One region of the Butyricicoccus sp. AM32-19 genome, then DNA from elsewhere that is predicted to be linked to it. Evidence: riboswitches for the same ligand, from Rfam matches in the RefSeq annotation. Region 1 holds a riboswitch; the other holds the start of a gene.

Evidence for each region. Region 1 has a riboswitch for cyclic di-GMP ahead of DW806_RS04095 (transglutaminase-like domain-containing protein). Riboswitches for the same ligand answer to the same signal wherever they lie in the genome.
Region 2: linked by a shared signal. The riboswitch ahead of DW806_RS16115 (transposase) and the one ahead of DW806_RS04095 (transglutaminase-like domain-containing protein) in region 1 are both predicted to bind cyclic di-GMP.

The regions. Positions count from the first base shown of each region.
Region 1 is NZ_QUIX01000003.1:65,838-75,137, reverse strand. It holds gene DW806_RS04115 (sensor histidine kinase) at 1-547, shown strand, start outside; gene DW806_RS04110 (helix-turn-helix transcriptional regulator) at 786-3,266, shown strand; gene DW806_RS04105 (DUF2442 domain-containing protein) at 3,356-3,595, shown strand; gene DW806_RS04100 (S-layer homology domain-containing protein) at 3,618-7,622, shown strand; cyclic di-GMP riboswitch class I at 7,896-7,984, shown strand; gene DW806_RS04095 (transglutaminase-like domain-containing protein) at 8,000-8,821, shown strand; cyclic di-GMP riboswitch class I at 9,098-9,190, shown strand.
Region 2 is NZ_QUIX01000014.1:66,715-76,014, forward strand. It holds gene DW806_RS11435 (MFS transporter) at 1-836, opposite strand, end outside; gene DW806_RS11440 (MurR/RpiR family transcriptional regulator) at 1,135-1,971, shown strand; gene DW806_RS11445 (helix-turn-helix domain-containing protein) at 2,357-2,515, opposite strand; gene DW806_RS11450 (hypothetical protein) at 2,664-3,200, opposite strand; gene DW806_RS16110 (IS256 family transposase) at 3,197-3,727, opposite strand; partial or broken gene DW806_RS16115 (transposase) at 3,722-3,940, opposite strand; cyclic di-GMP riboswitch class I at 4,430-4,519, opposite strand; gene DW806_RS11460 (helix-turn-helix domain-containing protein) at 4,727-5,566, opposite strand; gene DW806_RS11465 (solute:sodium symporter family transporter) at 5,870-7,465, shown strand; gene DW806_RS11470 (Gfo/Idh/MocA family protein) at 7,574-8,704, shown strand; gene iolE (myo-inosose-2 dehydratase) at 8,720-9,300, shown strand, end outside.

The DNA.
Region 1 (9,300 bases):
GCATTTTCAGCAGGAGCAGGTCGAGCGCCTGAGTGCGCTTGTGCGCACCCTGCTTGAGATGAGCGACCTGCGATCGGTGCCGCGCACCGACCGTATCGACCTTGCACCGATGGTCGAGGAGGTGCTGGTCGATCTGACACCGCTGGCACAGAAAAACGGTATTACACTGACGCAGGCAGGCGAAAACGTGCAGCTTGTCGGCAGTGATGTGCTGCTGTACCGGCTGCTGTTCAATTTGACAGAGAACGCGATCAAGTATAACCGCACGGGCGGCTCGGTGGAAGTGTCTGTCGAGCGGGAAGGAGGTCAGGCGGCAATCCGCGTGCGGGATACCGGTCCGGGCATTGCCGAGGAGTACCGGGACAGCATCTTTCAGCCGTTTTTCCGCGTGGATAAGTCGCGCAGCCGCGCAATGGGCGGCGTGGGACTGGGACTGGCGCTCGTGCAGGAGATTGTCCGCCTGCATGGCGGCACAGTGCGCGTTGAACAGAGCGCGGATACGGGAACGACTATTCTGGTAACACTGCCGGTTGGAAAAGCGGCTTGACGCTCAAATTGAGGGCATATATACGCACGGCTGTTCAGCATGCTCTGCTGGCGGTACGCTGCTGCACCGTATATTTAAGGTATAAAAGCATCAGCTGCAGGGGAGCTGCCGGAAGGCGGCTCCCTTATTTATGCACGCTGCCTTAACAGCATACACGGTTTACACCCGCTCTGAAATCCCGTATAATTTAGACAGTATAACGGACAGGAGAGCACATTACAGTATTCGGAGGTGCGCCATGCCAAAACCGAAATGGAATCTGAACACGATCTACATATCCGAGCGACTGCAGGAGAGCCTGCGGCCAATCTCGCGCTGTGCCATGACGACCGTGGTTGCACCCATGGGCTACGGCAAAACGACGGCGGTGGAGTGGTATCTCGCGGAACGTGCCAGAGCCGAAGCGCCGTACATTGTGCGCATCAGTGTGTACTCGGGCAATCTTGCGATTTTCTGGAAAAGTGTGCAGGACGCCTTTGCGCGTGCAGGCTTTGCCTTTCTGCGGGAGTACGACTGTCCGACCGACGGAGCCAGCGGCGGACTTCTGATCGACGATCTGTGTCATGCGCTGACCGGTGAGAAGTCCTGCTATATTTTTATTGACGATTTTCACCTGCTGACCGACAAGCGCGCACCGGGATTCCTGTGTGCGCTGGCCGGACGGCTGCCGCCCAATGTTCATCTGATTTTAGCCAGCCGCGACCTGTTCCTGCCGGCGGCAGAGCTTGTCCGGCTGGGTGGAAAGGTGTACCAGATCGGCACGGCGCAGCTTCGGCTTAACCATACCGAGCTGGCGGTCTATACCAAGCGGTGCGGAACCGCGCTTTCCGATGAGCAGATAGATACGCTGTTGTATTACAGCGAGGGCTGGTTTTCGGCGGTTTATCTGAATCTGCGGATGTTTTCCGAGCACGGTGTGCTGCCGGACCCGAATTCGGATATTTCATCCATCTTTACGGCTGCGATGATTGATCCGCTGCCCGAAAAGCAGCGGGAATTCCTTGCGGTGATGGGACTTGCCGACGAATTTACGGTCGAAATGGCGCAGTTCGTCATGGCAGACGCGCATGCCGAGGACCTGCTTGCCGCGCTGACCGGGCAGAATGCGTTTGTCAAGCGTCTGCCGGACGGCGTGACCTACCGGTTTCATCACATGATGAAGGAATGCGCGCTGCACACCTTCCTGTCCATGCCGAAGGAGCGGCAGACCGTCTACCGCGGGCGGCTCGGCATCTGGTATGAGGATCATCGGCTGTATCTGCATGCCATGATCGAGTACCGGCAAAACGGCGATTACGATGCGATGCTGCGCACGCTGCAGAAGGATGCAGGCATTCTGCTTTCCTCGCTGCACCCGAAGGCAGTGCTGGCAGCACTGGACGAATGCCCGGCAGCGGTGCTCGCAAGCCATCCGCTGGCGATTCTGGTGCTTATGCGGAGTATGTTCAACTGGCGCAATATCCCGAAAATGCTGGAGCTGAAGGAGCTGCTGCTGACGGCGATTTCCGAAAATACAGCGCTTTCCGCACAGGAAAAAGGCGATTTGCGGGGAGAATGCGACCTGATCATGAGTTTTCTCTGCTACAACGATATCAGCGCCATGAGCCGCCTGCACCGGAGTGCCAGCGCGCAGATGTCGCGGAAGGCGATCAGCATCCAGTCCGGCGGCGGCTGGACCTTCGGCTCGCCGTCTGTGCTGATGATGTTTTACCGCGCACCGGGTGAGCTGCAGAGCGAGCTTGCCGAGATGGATGAGTGCATGCCGCACTATTATAAAATCACCGGCAATCACGGTCAGGGTGCCGAGACCATCATGCGTGCCGAGGCGGCGTTCCTGCAGGGACGCTTGACGGATGCACATATCGAACTCGAAAGCGCGTGCGCCCGGATTCAGGACAACGGGCAGGCCAATATGGCGCTGTGCTGTGATTTTCTGGCGTGGCGGCTGTCGCTGTTTGCGGAGATGAAGTATCACTGCACGCTTGCCGAGCGGCACGCGGAGCTGCTGCGGCATCACAATGCTTCCTGGCTGAACCTGTGGAACGCGATTGCGGCGTATTATTACGCTTTGCTTGGAAAAACCGATAAAATTCCGGAGGTTTTTCGTGCGCACAGGCTTTCAACTGTGCATACACTGGCACCGGGCAAGCCGATGATCGAGATGATCGAAAATCAGGTCGGTCTGGCACAGGGTGACTACGCCCGTGTCGTCGGCCGGAGCGAAAGGATGCTCGCTGTGTGCGAAGGCATGCACTACGCACTGGTCGCGCTGCATATCCGTATCCAGACGGCAGCGGCATATGAAATGCTGGGTAAGCACGCGGAGGCACAGGCGCAGCTCGATCGGGCACTGACCGACGCGGAACCGGACGGCTTTGTCATCCCGTTTGCGGAGAATTATCGCTATCTCAAGCCATTGCTGGCAGAGCGGCTGCAAACCGGAACGGTTGCACAGATCATCGAACTGGGAGAAGCCGCAGAGCGGCGAAAGGCCGGATTTGACCGTCCGGAAGCCCTGTCTGCGCTGACCGAGCGGGAATATGAGATTGTCCGGCTGATGGCACAGCGGCTGAACAACCGTGAGATCGCGGAAAAGCTGTATCTGTCCGAGGGCAGTATCCGGCAGTATGTGAATCAAATTTACACCAAACTGCAAATAGCAGGAGAGCCGCGCGCGAAGCGCAAGCTGCTGCTCGACCTGCTTGCGGATAAAAACTAACAACTTGTGAATGGTTTTTTTGAAAGGTTCACCGTATCCTATAGGTACGGTGAACCTTTCATTTTGTGTAAGCGAGAGGAGGTACGCATTTGGACCGGAAATACATTCAGTCAGTCAAACCGCTGACCGACCACGTTCTGCAGGTCGATTTTATCTCCGGCAGCCGCCTGCTGCTGGATATGAAGCCCTATCTGGATAAATTCCGATTCCGGTCACTTTCTGACCCGCAGGTGTGGAACAGCGCGGTGACAAACGGCATTTTTGTCCGCTTCGGCGATGTGGAGATGAGCCATAACGAGCTGTTTTCCATGGCCGAGCAGGAGCACTGAAACAGAAAAGAAGGAGAATGGCATGAGTAAAAAGCAGATAATACGACGGCGAGGGTTGTGCGGCCTGCTGGCGGTGGTGATGTGTATAGGGGTGCTGCCCCCAACAGCCGGGGCAGCCGTGACGGCAGAAAACGACTGGGAGATCTTTGATGCCTCGGACACCTACAATCTGCCGGGCACACAGGAGCAGATTTTGCAGGAGATGATCAAGAGCCCCGAATTTGCGGAGCAGTGGGCGGGCATTGCAAACAATGTTTTGCCAAAAACGTACTATAATGACAACAATGAACACGGCTATCATGAGCCGTATACCGCTCTGACTGCGGCAGATTACGCAAAGGTACAGTATACATCCAAGGGCCTGCGGGATGCTGTCAGCAGCGTCGTTGACCAGAGTGCGATTTTGAGCGGCTCGGGTGTTTTGAACAGCCTTCCGGAAGGAGAAACCCCGGTTTATTATGTCTCTACCAGAGCGGAGAAGGAACGCGATGACCATCACTCTTATGTAAGTACCGGCTACGGCTACTATGTGCAGGCGTTCTACGACTTTGAAATTCAGGGTATTGCGAATCGGTTTGAAACGCCTTCTATCGAGACGGATGACACAACGGCATCGCTCGAACAGAAGGGCTACCGGTTTAATCTGGGCGGCAGCTCGGACAGCTACAAGGTAACGGCGGAAAACCGCAACGACTTTGAAAATACGGTCGAAAAAAGCTATACCTATGAAAAGAGCACCACTACCTCGACCACGGTCTCCAATACCTATTCGCAGAACTGGACCGAGGAGACCACGGTAGGAGTTGAATTCAGCGTGCCCGTGCTGGCCGCGCTTTCGCCCACTGCCAAGGTAGAGCAGAGCTTTTCCTACTCCTACGGCATGGAAAAGACCTACGAGAGCAGCAAGGAGGAGTCCTACGCGCAGTCCATTACGGATACCATCTCCGTACCGCTGCCGGCACATACGGGCATTGACATCAATGTCGATGTGACCGACCTGCAAACGACCATCCCCTATACCGGCGCGGTGTACATCAAGTATAAGACCATGCTCCTCTCGGTTACCGGTTATCATCGAACCAAGGGGTCAATAGACAGTTGGAAGGGCCGGGAGTTCAGGCAGTATACCTTCGGTCGGAACGGCAGAAGTGCAATCGAGGATCTGGATGCACGCATCCAGAACCGGGATGTCTCCGGCTACGACCCCGATGGTCTGGATATGAACACCCTGTATCAGGGCGCATTCAAGACGGCCGCCGATCAGCTGCGCTCCGGTCAGCCGGTCGCGCCGTACTTCGGTTCGTTCCACTACACCTCCAAGAACACCGTCATCACCCCGCAGAAGGTGTATCCGATCTATGCGCTCGATCGTCTGGCGCCTGATACCGAACAGGTCTCGCTGTACGAGCAGCAAAGCCTGCGTCTGGACAGCATCAAGGTTGCGGCGAAGAATGAATACGATGTGGACTGGTACGGTTTCAATCCACGCCTGAGCGGCGAATGGACGGTTGTGGACGAAGGTTTGAACGACGCTTCGGAGTATGCCGAGGTCACGACAAACCGCAACGGCTACCCTGTTCTCAAGGCGCTCAAGCCGAATGACGGAGCACAGCTGTTCCTGCGCTATCAGCCGAAGGATACGATCGAAACAACGGATGATTTCAACAGCGATCGGATTGAACTGACCATCCTGCCCGTTGTGCTTTCCTCGGTTACGGTAGAGGGCAGCTTTGAGCCGTTCTACTTCAACGACGGCAGCAACACCGCCGACGTTAAGGGTCTGACCGTGGCCGCTAAGGACGAGGACGGCAACGATTTTGATGTAACCGGCAAGGTCAAGTGGTATGCAGAAGCAAACGATGACATTACGGTTGACGAAACCACGGGCAGCATCAGGTTTACCGCACCGGGAACCTATCAGATCTATGCCGTAGTGAACGGCACGGAATCCAACCGTGTACCGCTGCAGGTTCTGCCCGAGCGGCAGCTCGATACGCTGACCGTGAACGGCACGATTCCCGATCTGATCTATAACGACGATACGGCGAACACCTTTGACCTGAGCACGCTCGATGTGGAGGCCAAGGATCAGTACGGCGAGGACATGACGCTCCAAAATGACCGGTTCGAGTGGCGGCTTGCCTCGGATAAGGGCTATGCCGCAATCAGCGGCAGCACAATTACCGGCCTTGTAGTCGGCACGGATACGGTTACCCTGTATTATCCGGTCGGACAGGACGAGCAGGGCGAAAAGGTCTATCGGACGGCACAGCCGCTGCCCGTACAGGTGACGGCAAAGCCGTATCTGAATGAGCTGTATTATAATGACGGCGCTCCCGCCGCAGTAGAGGGCGCAGAGTATGATCTGTCCCGCATTCCGCTGCTGGCGCGCGATCAGCACGGCAATCCCTGTGGAATTCCGTCGGACATCGAGTGGACGCTGGCAGACACCAATCAGACCAATGCCACGATTGAAAACGGAAAACTGCTCGTTGCGGTTGGCAGTGTCCCGGATGCCTCCTATGCGGATGTGATTCTGGAAGCCTCCTCTGCCTCTGCCGGCAAGACTGCAAAGAATGTCGTTGTTAAGGTCGAGCAGCAGCCGATCCTCAAGACAATTCGCGCCGACATGAAGGACGGTTTTGTCCTGCGGCTGGATGAAAATGCGGTTCTTGCAGATCAGTTTACCGCTGCCGGCTACGATCAGTATGGCAGAGAAATGACCGGCGGCAGCTTTGAATGGGTTAGCTCCAAGCCGGATGTGGTTTCACTCGAAAACGGAACACTCAAGGCACTGAAAGAAGATTCTACCGAGATCTATGCCCGTTCCGGCGACATCGAGAGTAACCACATTACGCTGACGGTCAATGCCCCGAGACGGCTGACTGCAATCACCGCAGACGGAATTCCGTCGTCCGTTCGGAAAAACACGACGCTGGATCTGTCTGCAGTTAAGGCAACGACGCTCGATCAGTTCGGCAAGGCCTTTACTCCGGAAGAGCTGGCGGCCTATCCGGCTTCTGTACGATGGACGCTGGAAAAGAATGATACGCATGCCGTTATCAGCGGAAATACACTCAGCTTTGGTGATCAGGATGGCACGATGACCCTGATCTGTGCTGCGGTCAACGCAGACACCAATGTGATCGTGGAAAAGAAGATTATCATTCGCATCACAGACTCTACCTCCGGCGGCGGCTCGTCCGGCGGCGGTGGTGGCGGCGGAGGCGGCGGCTTCTCAGCACCCAGCTATTCGGTATCTGTAGATGATGTAAAGCACGGCACTGTCACCGTATCTCCCAAATCCGCATCCAAGGGCGACACTGTGACCATCACGGCAACCCCCGACAAGGGCTACGTCCTCGAAAGCCTGACCGTGCTGGACAAGGACGGCAAGGCGCTTGCGCTGACCGACAAGGGCAGCGGCAAGTACACCTTCGTCATGCCTGCGGGCAAGGTCACGGTGAAGGCAGTCTTTATGGACGACAACACCATGCTCAACTTCTTCACCGATGTGCACGCGGAGGATTATTACTATGACGCAGTCCTCTGGGCGGCGCAGAAGGGCATTACCGGCGGCATGAGCGACACGCTGTTCGCTCCAAACGCTGCCTGCACCAGAGCGCAGATTGTAACCTTCCTGTGGCGTACGGCGGGCTCGCCTGAACCGAGTGCATTGAGCAGCTTTAACGATGTGCCTTCTGACAAGTATTACGCTAAGGCAGTCGCGTGGGCAGTCGAGAATGGCATCACGGTAGGCACTACAGCTGCTACGTTCAGCCCGGATGACATCTGCACCCGTGCTCACGGCGTTACCTTCCTGTATCGTGCGGCCAAGGCGACGGCTTCGGTCGGTGCATCGGCATTTACCGATGTGACCGACAGCGCCTACTACGCCGATGCGGTCAAGTGGGCAACCGAGCAGGGCATTACCAAGGGCATCAGCAGCACGCTGTTTGGTCCGGATGAGACCTGCACTCGTGCACAGATTGTCACGTTCCTGTACAGACTGTACGGCAGAAAATAAGCAAATCAACCGATAGAAAGCGGCGGCAGGGGAATCCCCCTGCCGCCGTCTGTTTACCGATTTTTTGCCGCCATCTCACGCTTTGGAGCGAGCTGCATTCCCGGACAAACCGCTGCAATATGAGCGAAAGAGACGGAAAAATGTCATAGTTTCGGTAACTCTGCGGCAATGTGTCATAATTTTTCTTTTTTTGTAAAACCCTGTTGACAAAACACGACAGATGCGCTATAGTGTGGATAAAAGAAGATGATGCAGTCGCTTTGACCGCATCTCAAACGATAATGGCAAACCCACCGAAAGGTGGCGACGCAAAGCTATAGGGCCTTACCCCTCATCGAGAGGGCTGGCAGCCAGTTACCGAAAGGAGATCGCCGGATATGAAGCGGCTTTTTCGTATTGCATGCGCAGTTTTTGCAGCAGCTGCCCTCTCGATGGGCGTTACCGCAGCAGCAGTAAATGATGTTGTGGATATGAGTAATTCCACTCACGGTTATGTTACCGTAAACTACTCCTCGAGTGCAAGGCTCAAGGTTGGTATTCAGTACAACGGCGGCAAGACTGTATTCTATGATTGCCCGAGCGGCAAGGATGCTTCCTTCTCTCTCGATAAGGGCAACGGCAAGTACACCGTAACGCTGTACCGCAACGTTTCTGGTACGTCCTATCAGCAGGTCGAGTCCAAGTCCATGAACGTAACCGTTAAGGACAGCTACACTCCGTATCTGGTCTCCACTTCCGAGGTTCAGTTCTCCAAGGGTGATACGGTATCCGCTAAGGCTGCTGAGCTCTGCAGGAACGCCAAGACCGATGAGGCTAAGGTTATCGCCATCTACAACTATATGGCAAGCCGTTATACTTATGATAACAAGCTGGCGAATGAGATCACCAGCGGCACGATCACCAAGTACATCCCGGATACCGCCGCTACCCTGAAGGGCACCACCGGTATCTGCTACGATTTTTCCTCGCTGTTTGCAGCAATGTGCCGCAGCCAGGGCATCCCGTGTGCACTGACCAAGGGTTACGCCGGCTCTAGCTACCACGCTTGGAACAAGGTAAACCTGAATGGCAAGTGGTATCAGATTGACCTGACCTACGCGGTTACCCGCAGCGTGAAGAACGCAAAAACCCTGCATGACTGTGTATCTCCGCTGACCTACACCAGCACTAGCGATGCGCTTGCAGTAGCTGCGGCTTAACACTTTTTCATTTCATTTTGTATGCAAATGGTCCTGATGGGATATGTTTATGCCCAATCAGCGGCGATTTCTTGCATAAAAAACGATTCCGGATTGAAACTCTTCTTCGTTTTTACAGTATTTGCTTGTTGTTCGCGGGCATTTATGGTATACTAAAGAAGAGGATCCGGAGGATTTCTGTCCTGCGCAGGCAAAGGGCTGTGTATGCAGTCCGGCGTGTCTGCCGACAGAAAAGATCGTAAAATTCTGTGCATGACTTCCGTAAAGGGGTACAGGTACAGACAAAGGCACAGCCGGTGAAAACCGGTGTCGCAAAGCTAAATGGGCCTAAACGGAAGACTTTCTTCCGCATGGCAGCCGGCTGCCAAAGGTGCTTTATACCCCCTTGCAGAGCTATGCGCGCTGTAAAGGGGGTATTTTATTTGGAGGTTGAAACTGCATTGCATTCTGAGATTATCGCAAACCCACAAACACATGAT
Region 2 (9,300 bases), on a different contig from region 1:
TCGCGGTTGCCGAGAATGTACTGTGCGTAGTATGCGTTGCAGGTGCCGGTAACTGCCTCATAGAAGGACAGGAACACAGCGAGCATGAAGAACATGATGAAGTACTTGTTGGTGACGCAGAGCTTGATGCCCATCCAGAGCGGAACGTTCTTGCCGTCCTTGGTCTTGGTCTCTTCCTTGACGCGCTCGTGGCAGTTCTTGAAGCAGATGAACAGCATGATGATGGAAACGATGGCGTAGAGGATGGAAACCTCGATCCATGCCTGCTGGGTGTCACCCAGACGGGTAACCAGCGGGAAGGTAATGGCGGTGATGACCATGTTGCCGAGGGCGGACATACCGGTACGGAACAGGTTGACAACGGCGCGCTGGTCGGTATCGCGGGTCATCAGGGTAGCTAGCGTTGCATACGGAAGGTTGAGTGCGGTGTAGACAACGGTGGTGCAGAAGTTATAGGTGATGAAAACGTAGATGCCCTTGACGATCGGGGTTGCGGGCGGAACGGTGAACAGCAGGATGGCTGCGATGCCGTACGGAATCATCATCCAGAGAATCCATGCACGGGATTTGCCGTGCTTGGAATGCGTGCGGTCAACCAGATGACCGATAAGTACGTCGGAAATACCATCGAAGAAACGGGAGAACAGCATGATGGTACCGATCATAGCCGCCGAGATACCGACTACGTTGGTGTAGAAGTAAATCAGCAGCGAGGTGGTCAGGGCGTAGACAACGTTGCAGGCAACATCGCCGAGGCCGTAGGAGAACTTTTCCTTGAGATGGATCTTCTCAAATTCCTTATCACCCGCGAAAGTCGGGTTGCTGGATTTGCCCATGGTTTTGCTCAGTCCTTTTTTATTTTTCTTTTACCAGTTGCAGCGATACAGACCGTCCGTGCGCCGGGCGCATCGGGAGTGGGTCTGCCTTTGAGACGTTGTCCGGACTCGTCTCTCGCTATACCCTTTCAGTGGAAGTCCGTTCCACCGAACATCTACAAGTATAGCACTGAGCGGAATAAAATTCAATAAATCATATTGTAAAAAGAACAATATTCAATTTTGTGCATTCTTCACAAGGTCGATGTTTTGTGATACAATGAAATTACTATATGATGCGGAAGTGCAGGGTGATTGCATGGACAAGAACGTTTATGCCGCAATTCAGTCGCAGTATTCGACTTTATCCAAGGTTGGAAAGCGGATTGCGGACTATATCTTAGCCGATCCGGTACATATTACCTCGATCAGCATTCAGCAGATGGCGGCCGAGCTTGATATCGCGGAGTCGAGTATTATTCGATTCTGCAAGATCGTCGGCTGCGCGGGCTTCAGCGAGGTAAAGCTGCTGCTGGCGAAATATTCTCCTAAGTCGGTGCGCACGATTTTTGAAGATCTGTCCGAAACCGATAGTATTTCGACCATTTCGGAGAATGTGTTCAGCCGGAATATCGACACGCTCGAGCGGGCGCTCCAGCTGCTTGATTTCGAGAAAATCGAGCAGGCGGTGGGGGTGCTCAACCGGGCGGAGAATATCCTCATCCTCGGCGTCGGCGCGTCCGGCACCATCGCGGAGGACTTCTACATCCGCCTCATGCGCATCGGCATCCGCGCGGTTTCGCTGACCGATTCGCACCTGATGCAGATTCAGGCGAGCCAATGCGGCCCGGATACGGCGGTCATCGCCATCTCGCATACCGGCAAGACGCGCGAAATCGTGTCGGCCGTGCGTACCGCGAAGGAGTGCGGCGCGCCGACCATCGGCATCACCGGCTATCCGGATACGCCGCTCAAAGAGGTCAGCGACATCTGCCTTGAGCTGTATTCGCCCGAGCAGCTTTTCGTGTCGCCGCGCGTGGCGCAGTTCTCCCTCATCGACACGCTTTATGTCAGCCTCGCTATCCGCCGCAAGGACAGCGTCGTACAGAATATTGAACGCATGAATGAAGTGCTCCTGCCATTTCGCATTGATTGATCATTTTTGATCCTGTGTGTGGAATTTGATGCTTGAAAGATATATTGCATCATTGCATCTGTATCGTATATGTGCTGTGCTCGGATCAAAGAGATTATGCTAACGATCTAGCATTGTTTCAGTCAATGCTGTCCTTGTATCATGTTCCCGTTTGATTATTGCGATTAACTGCGCCGATAAAGCAGCGCCAATCTCGCGATATAGCACATCTCTGACGGCAGCTCAGATTGCCAATCGGGAACATCAGCGAAAATATATCAGCCAAACTCTTCATCTTCCACAGGATCAAATTATATTCTACAGCGCGAAAGAAAACCTTATCTGGATGTGTTGATGCGGAAAATATACGGCTACATGACCCAATAGGTATGTTTACAAATTCACCTCAAAAAAACTCCATAATCCCCGCCCTCAGCACCCTCCACTCCCGGCCAACCTTTACGGCCGGGAGTTCTTCATTTGCGATCATCTTGCGCACCTGCTGGCGCGTGGTCTTGAGCAGGGTTGCGGTTTCTTTTACGGTCAGGATTTCATCGTTCGGCATAGAAAACCTCCATCAACATAGGTGAAAACGCATTTCACTTTAATTCATGTATGCTTATTCTAATGTTGGCGATCAAACGTCAAATCATGCTGTCTAAGCAGACTCAAGCACCCTGAAACAAGCCTTTATCCGAACCATTTCCAGTACGTTAACTCGATGAATGCTTATTGGCGCCTTTGAATCTTTCATTGGAATTTGAATATTGGCCGAACTTAACCGCACTGTAGTGGAGGATAGGAAAGGATTTCTTGAAAATATCCAAACGATCTTGAACATCCGCCTTGCGGTCATAATACAGATTGCAGGTCAAATCACACCTCGACAGCTTAAACCCTTTGAGCCGCCGGTCAATGCCGATTTTATCAAGGATATTTCGCAGACGGTGCTTTATCTGCTGTACAGACTTTTCGTCAGCTTGAAATAATGCAGTCGGTTCATAGGTACTGGCGAGCAGAGAAGACGGGTTGACAATCAGTATCAGCCAGCACGGATGCGAGATGGATTGCCCTAAGTGAATTTCAACGTCGATGGACTTGAACTGCGGCATCTGGTAATACGACGAAAGTCCTAATTTCCCTTTGCCGGTACAAATGCACTCGTTTTGTTCGATAATATTCTGGATTTCGGAATATTTGCATTGTAATTTTAGTGAAAAGGTGTGGATGCCGTACTCATTCGTAATCATTTGCTGTTCCTCCGTTTCTGAGCGCATACTGTGCAGCGTTTACAGGTTTTCGGCTCATGCTGCAGCATTTTGAAAAGACTGTCATCGGTCGGAAACACGGATTTCGACTTGGTTACCTTCCTGAGCTGATGGTTAAAGCCTTCAATCGTGTTGGTCGTATAGATCAGCCGCCGAAGTTCTTGAGGAAACTTGAAATAGGTACTGAGATTTGCCCAGTTATCCCTCCACGACTGAGAAATTTTGGGGTATTTCTTGTCCCAGTGTTCTGCGAACGTGTCTAACGCGTCCAAAGCAGCCGGTTCATCTACCGCTGCGTAGACTGCTTTCAAGTCAGCCATAAGTGCCTTCAAATCCTTGTAGGAGACATATTTGCTGGAATTTCGAAGCTGATGGATGATGCAGTTCTGGATTTCCGTCTTGGGATAGACCGCCTCGATCGCCGCAGAAAAACCGGTCAAATTATCCGTACAGGCAATGAAAATATCCTCGATGTCCTGGCTGATGCTGGTCTGATTTTTCCTCAGCACCTTGGGGTCAAATTCGCTCTTGCGATCCCGCGGCACAGATACCTCTACATCGCCAAAACTGGTGCGCAGGGTTTTGCTGCTGTGCCCATTCCGGCCGTTATCCGTGTCCTTGTTCTTGTAGTCATACCGGTTGTAGCCCAGCTGATCGTCCAGCTCGGCCTCCAGACCGTTTTCCATGAACTCGGTGTTAGGTTTAAGTCTAGTCTGCCACATAGCCTCGATTGCGGTAATCTCTCCGGCACGCCATCGGGAAACAACCCGCTCGTAGTTGTCCGACAGCGGTATCGGCTTGCGTCCGGTGTACTGGCTCTTTGTCTTGGCAATGGCGATACCCTCGCGCTGGCGCTGGAGGATGTACTCGCGTTCGAGTTCTGCGACCGCCGCAAACGCCACAGTCGGCGCCATTGTCAGAAACAAACACAATGATACTATTGTCGATAACAATCATTTTTTCATAACTTTCCCTCCTCATTTTATCTGTCTTAACGGCTTCAAATTTAAATAAAAAACGCTTTCAAGACATGGCTACTCATGACTTGAAAGCGTTTTTATATCTTTGTTGGAACAGCACAAAAGGGCAGAGTTTTACTTGCTCTGCGAGCAGTGTATTGCACCGCGAATCAGCTTGCCATATTCTTTTGACGGCGTACACCTCCTTCTGCCTAATAAAGCGCAGAAGAGGTTAACAGCGTCTTCGCTGATGCTTACAACCGGCTGTCATTGCGGCGTTCGCCGCCTTAGACTCTTCCGGCTTTGCGTCCCCATCTTTCGCTGGGTTTGCCTATCTCTCAGGCACCGTGTATGTACCTGATTTTTGATGGTTATACCATAATTTGTATAAGTACGCGATTGGTCTGCTATACAATTCGCGTCATAAAAACGATATTTCGTGCAGCAATCTGATGAATATCACCGTTCGGATAGCACAGCTGCGCTGCGCTTGCCTGTCTGTACACGCGATAGTTTCATCCGGTGGACGCAGTACGGAGAGTGTGCTTTTTATTTCCACTGGGTGCGGTACTGATGTGGGGTAATGCCGGTGCTCTTGCGGAAGGCCATAATAAAGTGCGAAGCACTGGAGAAACCGCAGTTATCTGCGATGGTCTCAATACTCTGCGAGGTGGTGAGCAGCTGCTGCTTTGCGGCGCTCAGACGCACAGTCTGCAAAAACTGATGCGGTGTTGCTGACTGGTATTCCTTAAACTTACGCATATAGTAGCAGGTGCTGAGCGCAGCACGCTGGGACAGGTGTTCGATGGAGAGCGATTTGTCCGCAAAATTGTACGTCATATAGTCGGCTGAGTCCTGAATGGCGATCTCGAGATCGCTTTTTTTCTTTTCCCCGAGCACGAGCACGAGCAGAACGAGCAGCTTGTTGATCGTCAGGGAAATAATATGAGGATTGGGCTGGTTCTGGTGCACCGAGACCATGATGCGGCGGACACATTCCTCAATCTCGGCATTGCTTCCGGTGGGCAGGATGAACCCGTGCGTATTGAGGATAAGATGTGTATAGGCCGTGCTGCCGTTGCCTGCAAAGTGGAACCAGCGCATGCGAATCGGTGTGAGGGCGTGATAGCTGTGCGGTTCTCTGCAGTCAAGCAGGATCAGGCTGCCGGGACCGGCGGTGCGTGTTTCACCGCGGTAGGTGACCGACAGTTCGCCTTCATCTACAATAAGCATCTGGCAGATATCCAGATAATTACGCTGCATACCGTATGTTTCGTCGCAATGGTAGCTGCCTGCGTGCGGAACATGGTACAGGTTAGTCGCGGTGAAGGCATCTGCATCGTGGTAATAGCGGACAGAATCTGCCAGAATACCCATATCATTAAGCATAATTGGTGTCAACTCCTTTTTTGTACCATATCATGGCATGGAAATGCAGTCATTCGCTTTTCTTATACAATTATATCAAAAAATGATACTGATAAAAAGTATAAAATTTTGATATTTTATTATTATCCTGTGTAGTGATGAATGTGAGAATTTGATATATGATAGGTACAACGAAAGGGAAACGAACAAAAACGCAAAAAATAGTTTCTTTTGAGTTAAAAAGACAAAGGGAAAAGAAAAAACAAGAATAGGAAATTCTACAATATAATAGGATTTTCTTGTTCAGAAGAGGGGTTGAAACATTTGATTATCATTTTAACATTCATCGCCTTCACCGGTCTGGTGGCCTTGATCTCATGGTACAAGACCAAGGAGGAGAACCTGTCCACCAAGGAAGGCTACTTCCTTGCAGGACGCGGACTGACCGGCCTGGTCATCGCCGGTTCACTGGAAATGACCAACCTGTCCACCGAACAGTTGGTCGGACAGGCCGGACAAAGCTACTCAACCAACATGGGCGCCATGAGCTGGTCGGTAAACGCAAGTATCGCGCTGCTGGCGCTGGCACTGATCTTCCTGCCGAAGTATCTGAAAGCCGGCATCACCACCATTCCGGAATTTCTGGAGGTTCGATTTGACCGCACCACCAAGCAGATCATCTCGTTCCTGTTCCTGCTCGGCTACATGCTTACTTACCTGCCGACCGTACTGTACTCCGGTGCGCTGGCCTTCAACCAGATTTTCCATCTGGATCAGCTGTTCGGCATCACCACTTATCAGAGTATTGCGATCCTGTGTGTTGCAATCGGCGTTATCGGTTCCATCTACGCAATCTTCGGCGGCCTGAAGGCAGTTGCGGTATCCGACACCGTAAACGGCGTGGGTCTGCTGATCGGCGGTCTGCTGATCCCGATCCTGTCCATCTGCATCCTCGGCAACGGCAGCTTCCTTGCCGGCATTCAGGACTTCATCACCAATGTTCCGGCGGAAAAGTTCAACGCGGTCAATCCGGCGAACGCTCTGCCTCCGATGATTCCGTGGCCGGTTCTGTTCCTCGGCATGCTGTTCAACAACCTGTTCTACTGGTGCACCAACCAGTCCATCATCCAGCGCACGCTGGCTGCCAAGAATCTGGCACAGGCACAGAGAGGTGCTGTATTCACCGCATTCCTCAAGCTGCTGGACCCGTTCTTCATCACCATCTGCGGTCTGCTGGCTTACCGCTTCTTCGGAGACGGCCTGGCAAACAGCGACCTGGCATACCCGTCTCTGATCACCACGGTTGTTCCGAACTGGCTGCTCGGCATCATCGCAGCGGTTCTGTTCGGTGCGATCCTGTCGTCCTTTAACTCGGCACTGAACAGCTGTGTAACGCTTTACACGCTGGACTTCCACCGTCCGCTGTTCAACCAGACCGCAAGCGACTCTCATCTGGTAAGAGTAGGCAAGCGTGTTGGTACCGGTCTTGCGATCGTATCCATCTGCGTAGCGCCGTTCGTCAGCAATGCACCGTCCGGTCTGTATGACTTCCTGCAGGAGTGCTTCGGCTTCTACTCCATGCCGATCCTCGCGATCGTGCTGGTAGGCTTCTACACCAAACGCGTTCCGGCCTGCGCACCGAAAATTACGCTGGTCGTACACGTCATCCTGTACTCGATCTCCAAGTTCCTGCCGCTGAATGTGCATTACCTGTATGTTCTTTCGGTACTGTTCCCGGTAGACCTGGCACTGATGCTGCTCATCGGCAAGTTCAAGCCCCGTGCTACCGACTTCATCCTCGAGGATTCCAAGGCTGTTGACCTGACCCCGTGGAAGTATGTAAAACCCGCCGCGCTGACCTGCTTCATCCTGATGCTTTGCGTCTACGCGCTGTTCTCTCCGATCGGTCTGGCTCGATAATGAGCCGGCCCCCGGAAACCATTCATCTATTCACATTGTAAGAAACGCACAAGGCGTTTTCGATAAAATCCAACAAGAGTATTGAGATTTTTTGAGGAGGAAAAACTTATGAGCAAGGAAATTAAAATCGGTCTGATCGGCGCTGGCTGGATGGGCAAGGCCCACACCACCGCATTCCACAACGCACGCATGATCTTCGGCGATGATATGCCGGTATTTGAGCTGGTAAGCGACGTCAGCGAGGATGCAGTAGCAAAGTTCGCCAAGAACATGGGCTACAACCGCTACACCACCAACTGGATGGACGTTGTCACCGATCCCGAAATCGACCTGGTTGACGTTGCAACCCCGAACTGCATGCACTACGAGATGGCAAAGGCTGCTCTGGAGCACGGCAAGCATGTCTTCTGCGAGAAGCCGCTGTCTCTGTCTGCTGAGCAGTCCCGCGAGCTGGCTGATCTGGCTAAGGAAAAGGGCGTAGTCAACTACTGCGGTTTCTCCAACATCATGAACCCGGCAAACCAGTACGTTGCAGAGCTGGTTAAGTCCGGCAAGCTGGGCAAGATCATGCGCGTACACGCTACCTACGATCAGGATATGCTGCTCGATCCGTCCATTCCGATCGCATGGCGTCACATCAACAAGCTGGCAGGCTCGGGCGCACTCGGCGACCTGTGCAGCCACCTGCTGAGCGTTTCCCAGATGATCATGGGCGACATGAGCGAGGTTCTGGGCGTACAGTCCATCGTTATTCCGGAGCGTCCGATCAAGGCAGGCAGCACCGAGATGGGCAAGGTTGAGAACGACGACCTCATCACCTTCCTCGTTAAGTATGAAAACGGTGCAATTGGTGACTTCTCGTCCTCTCGTGTTGCAACCGGCCGCAAGAACTACTTCTATTACGAGATTCAGGGCACCGAGGGCTCGGTAGTATACGATCTGGAGCGCATGTGCGAGGTTCAGGTTTACTTCAAGGCTGACGCTGACAAGGACAACGGCCGTGACTGCGGCTTCCGCACCGTACTGCTCAACCCGCAGCACGAGGGCTTCAAGTACTTCCAGCCGGCAGGCGGCATCGCGATCGCCTTCGACGACATGAAGACCCTGCAGGCTCACGCACTGATGCAGGCTATGCACGGCGGCGAGTACATCTGCGACTTCGAGATGGGCGCCAAGGTTGACGGTATTATCAACGCAGTTCTCAAGTCTGTTAAGTCGGGCACTTGGGAAAAATGCTGAGGGAGGTAGCAAATCATGTTTAACAACGTAAAACTCGGCATCGCGCCGATTGGCTGGACGAATGACGATATGCCGCAGCTCGGCGGTGAGCTCACCTTCGAGCAGATGGTTTCCGAAGCGGCTCTGGCAGGCTTTCAGGGCACCGAGGTTGGCGGCAAGTTCCCGACCGACCCGGCCGTACTGAACAAGGCACTCGACCTGCGCGGCATCAAGATTGCATCCCAGTGGTTCTCGAGCTTCCTGTGCTCGACCCCCTACGAGGAGAACGAAAAGGCATTTATCGAGCAGCTGGACTTCCTCGAGGCTGTCGGTGCAAGCCGCATCAACGTATGCGAGCTGACCCGCTGCCTGTTCGCAGAGGAGTGCTCGATGTTCGGTGACAACAAGCCGATCGCCACCGACGAAGAGTGGGATAAGCTGTGCGACGGTCTGAACAAGCTGGGCAAGATTGCTGCTGACCGCGGCTTCAAGCTGTGCTTCCATCACCATATGGCAACGGTTGTACAGACCTTCGAGGAAACCAAGCGCTTGATGGACAACACCGATCCGCGCTATGTTTACCTCTGCTTCGACACCGGCCACTTCACCTTCTCCAA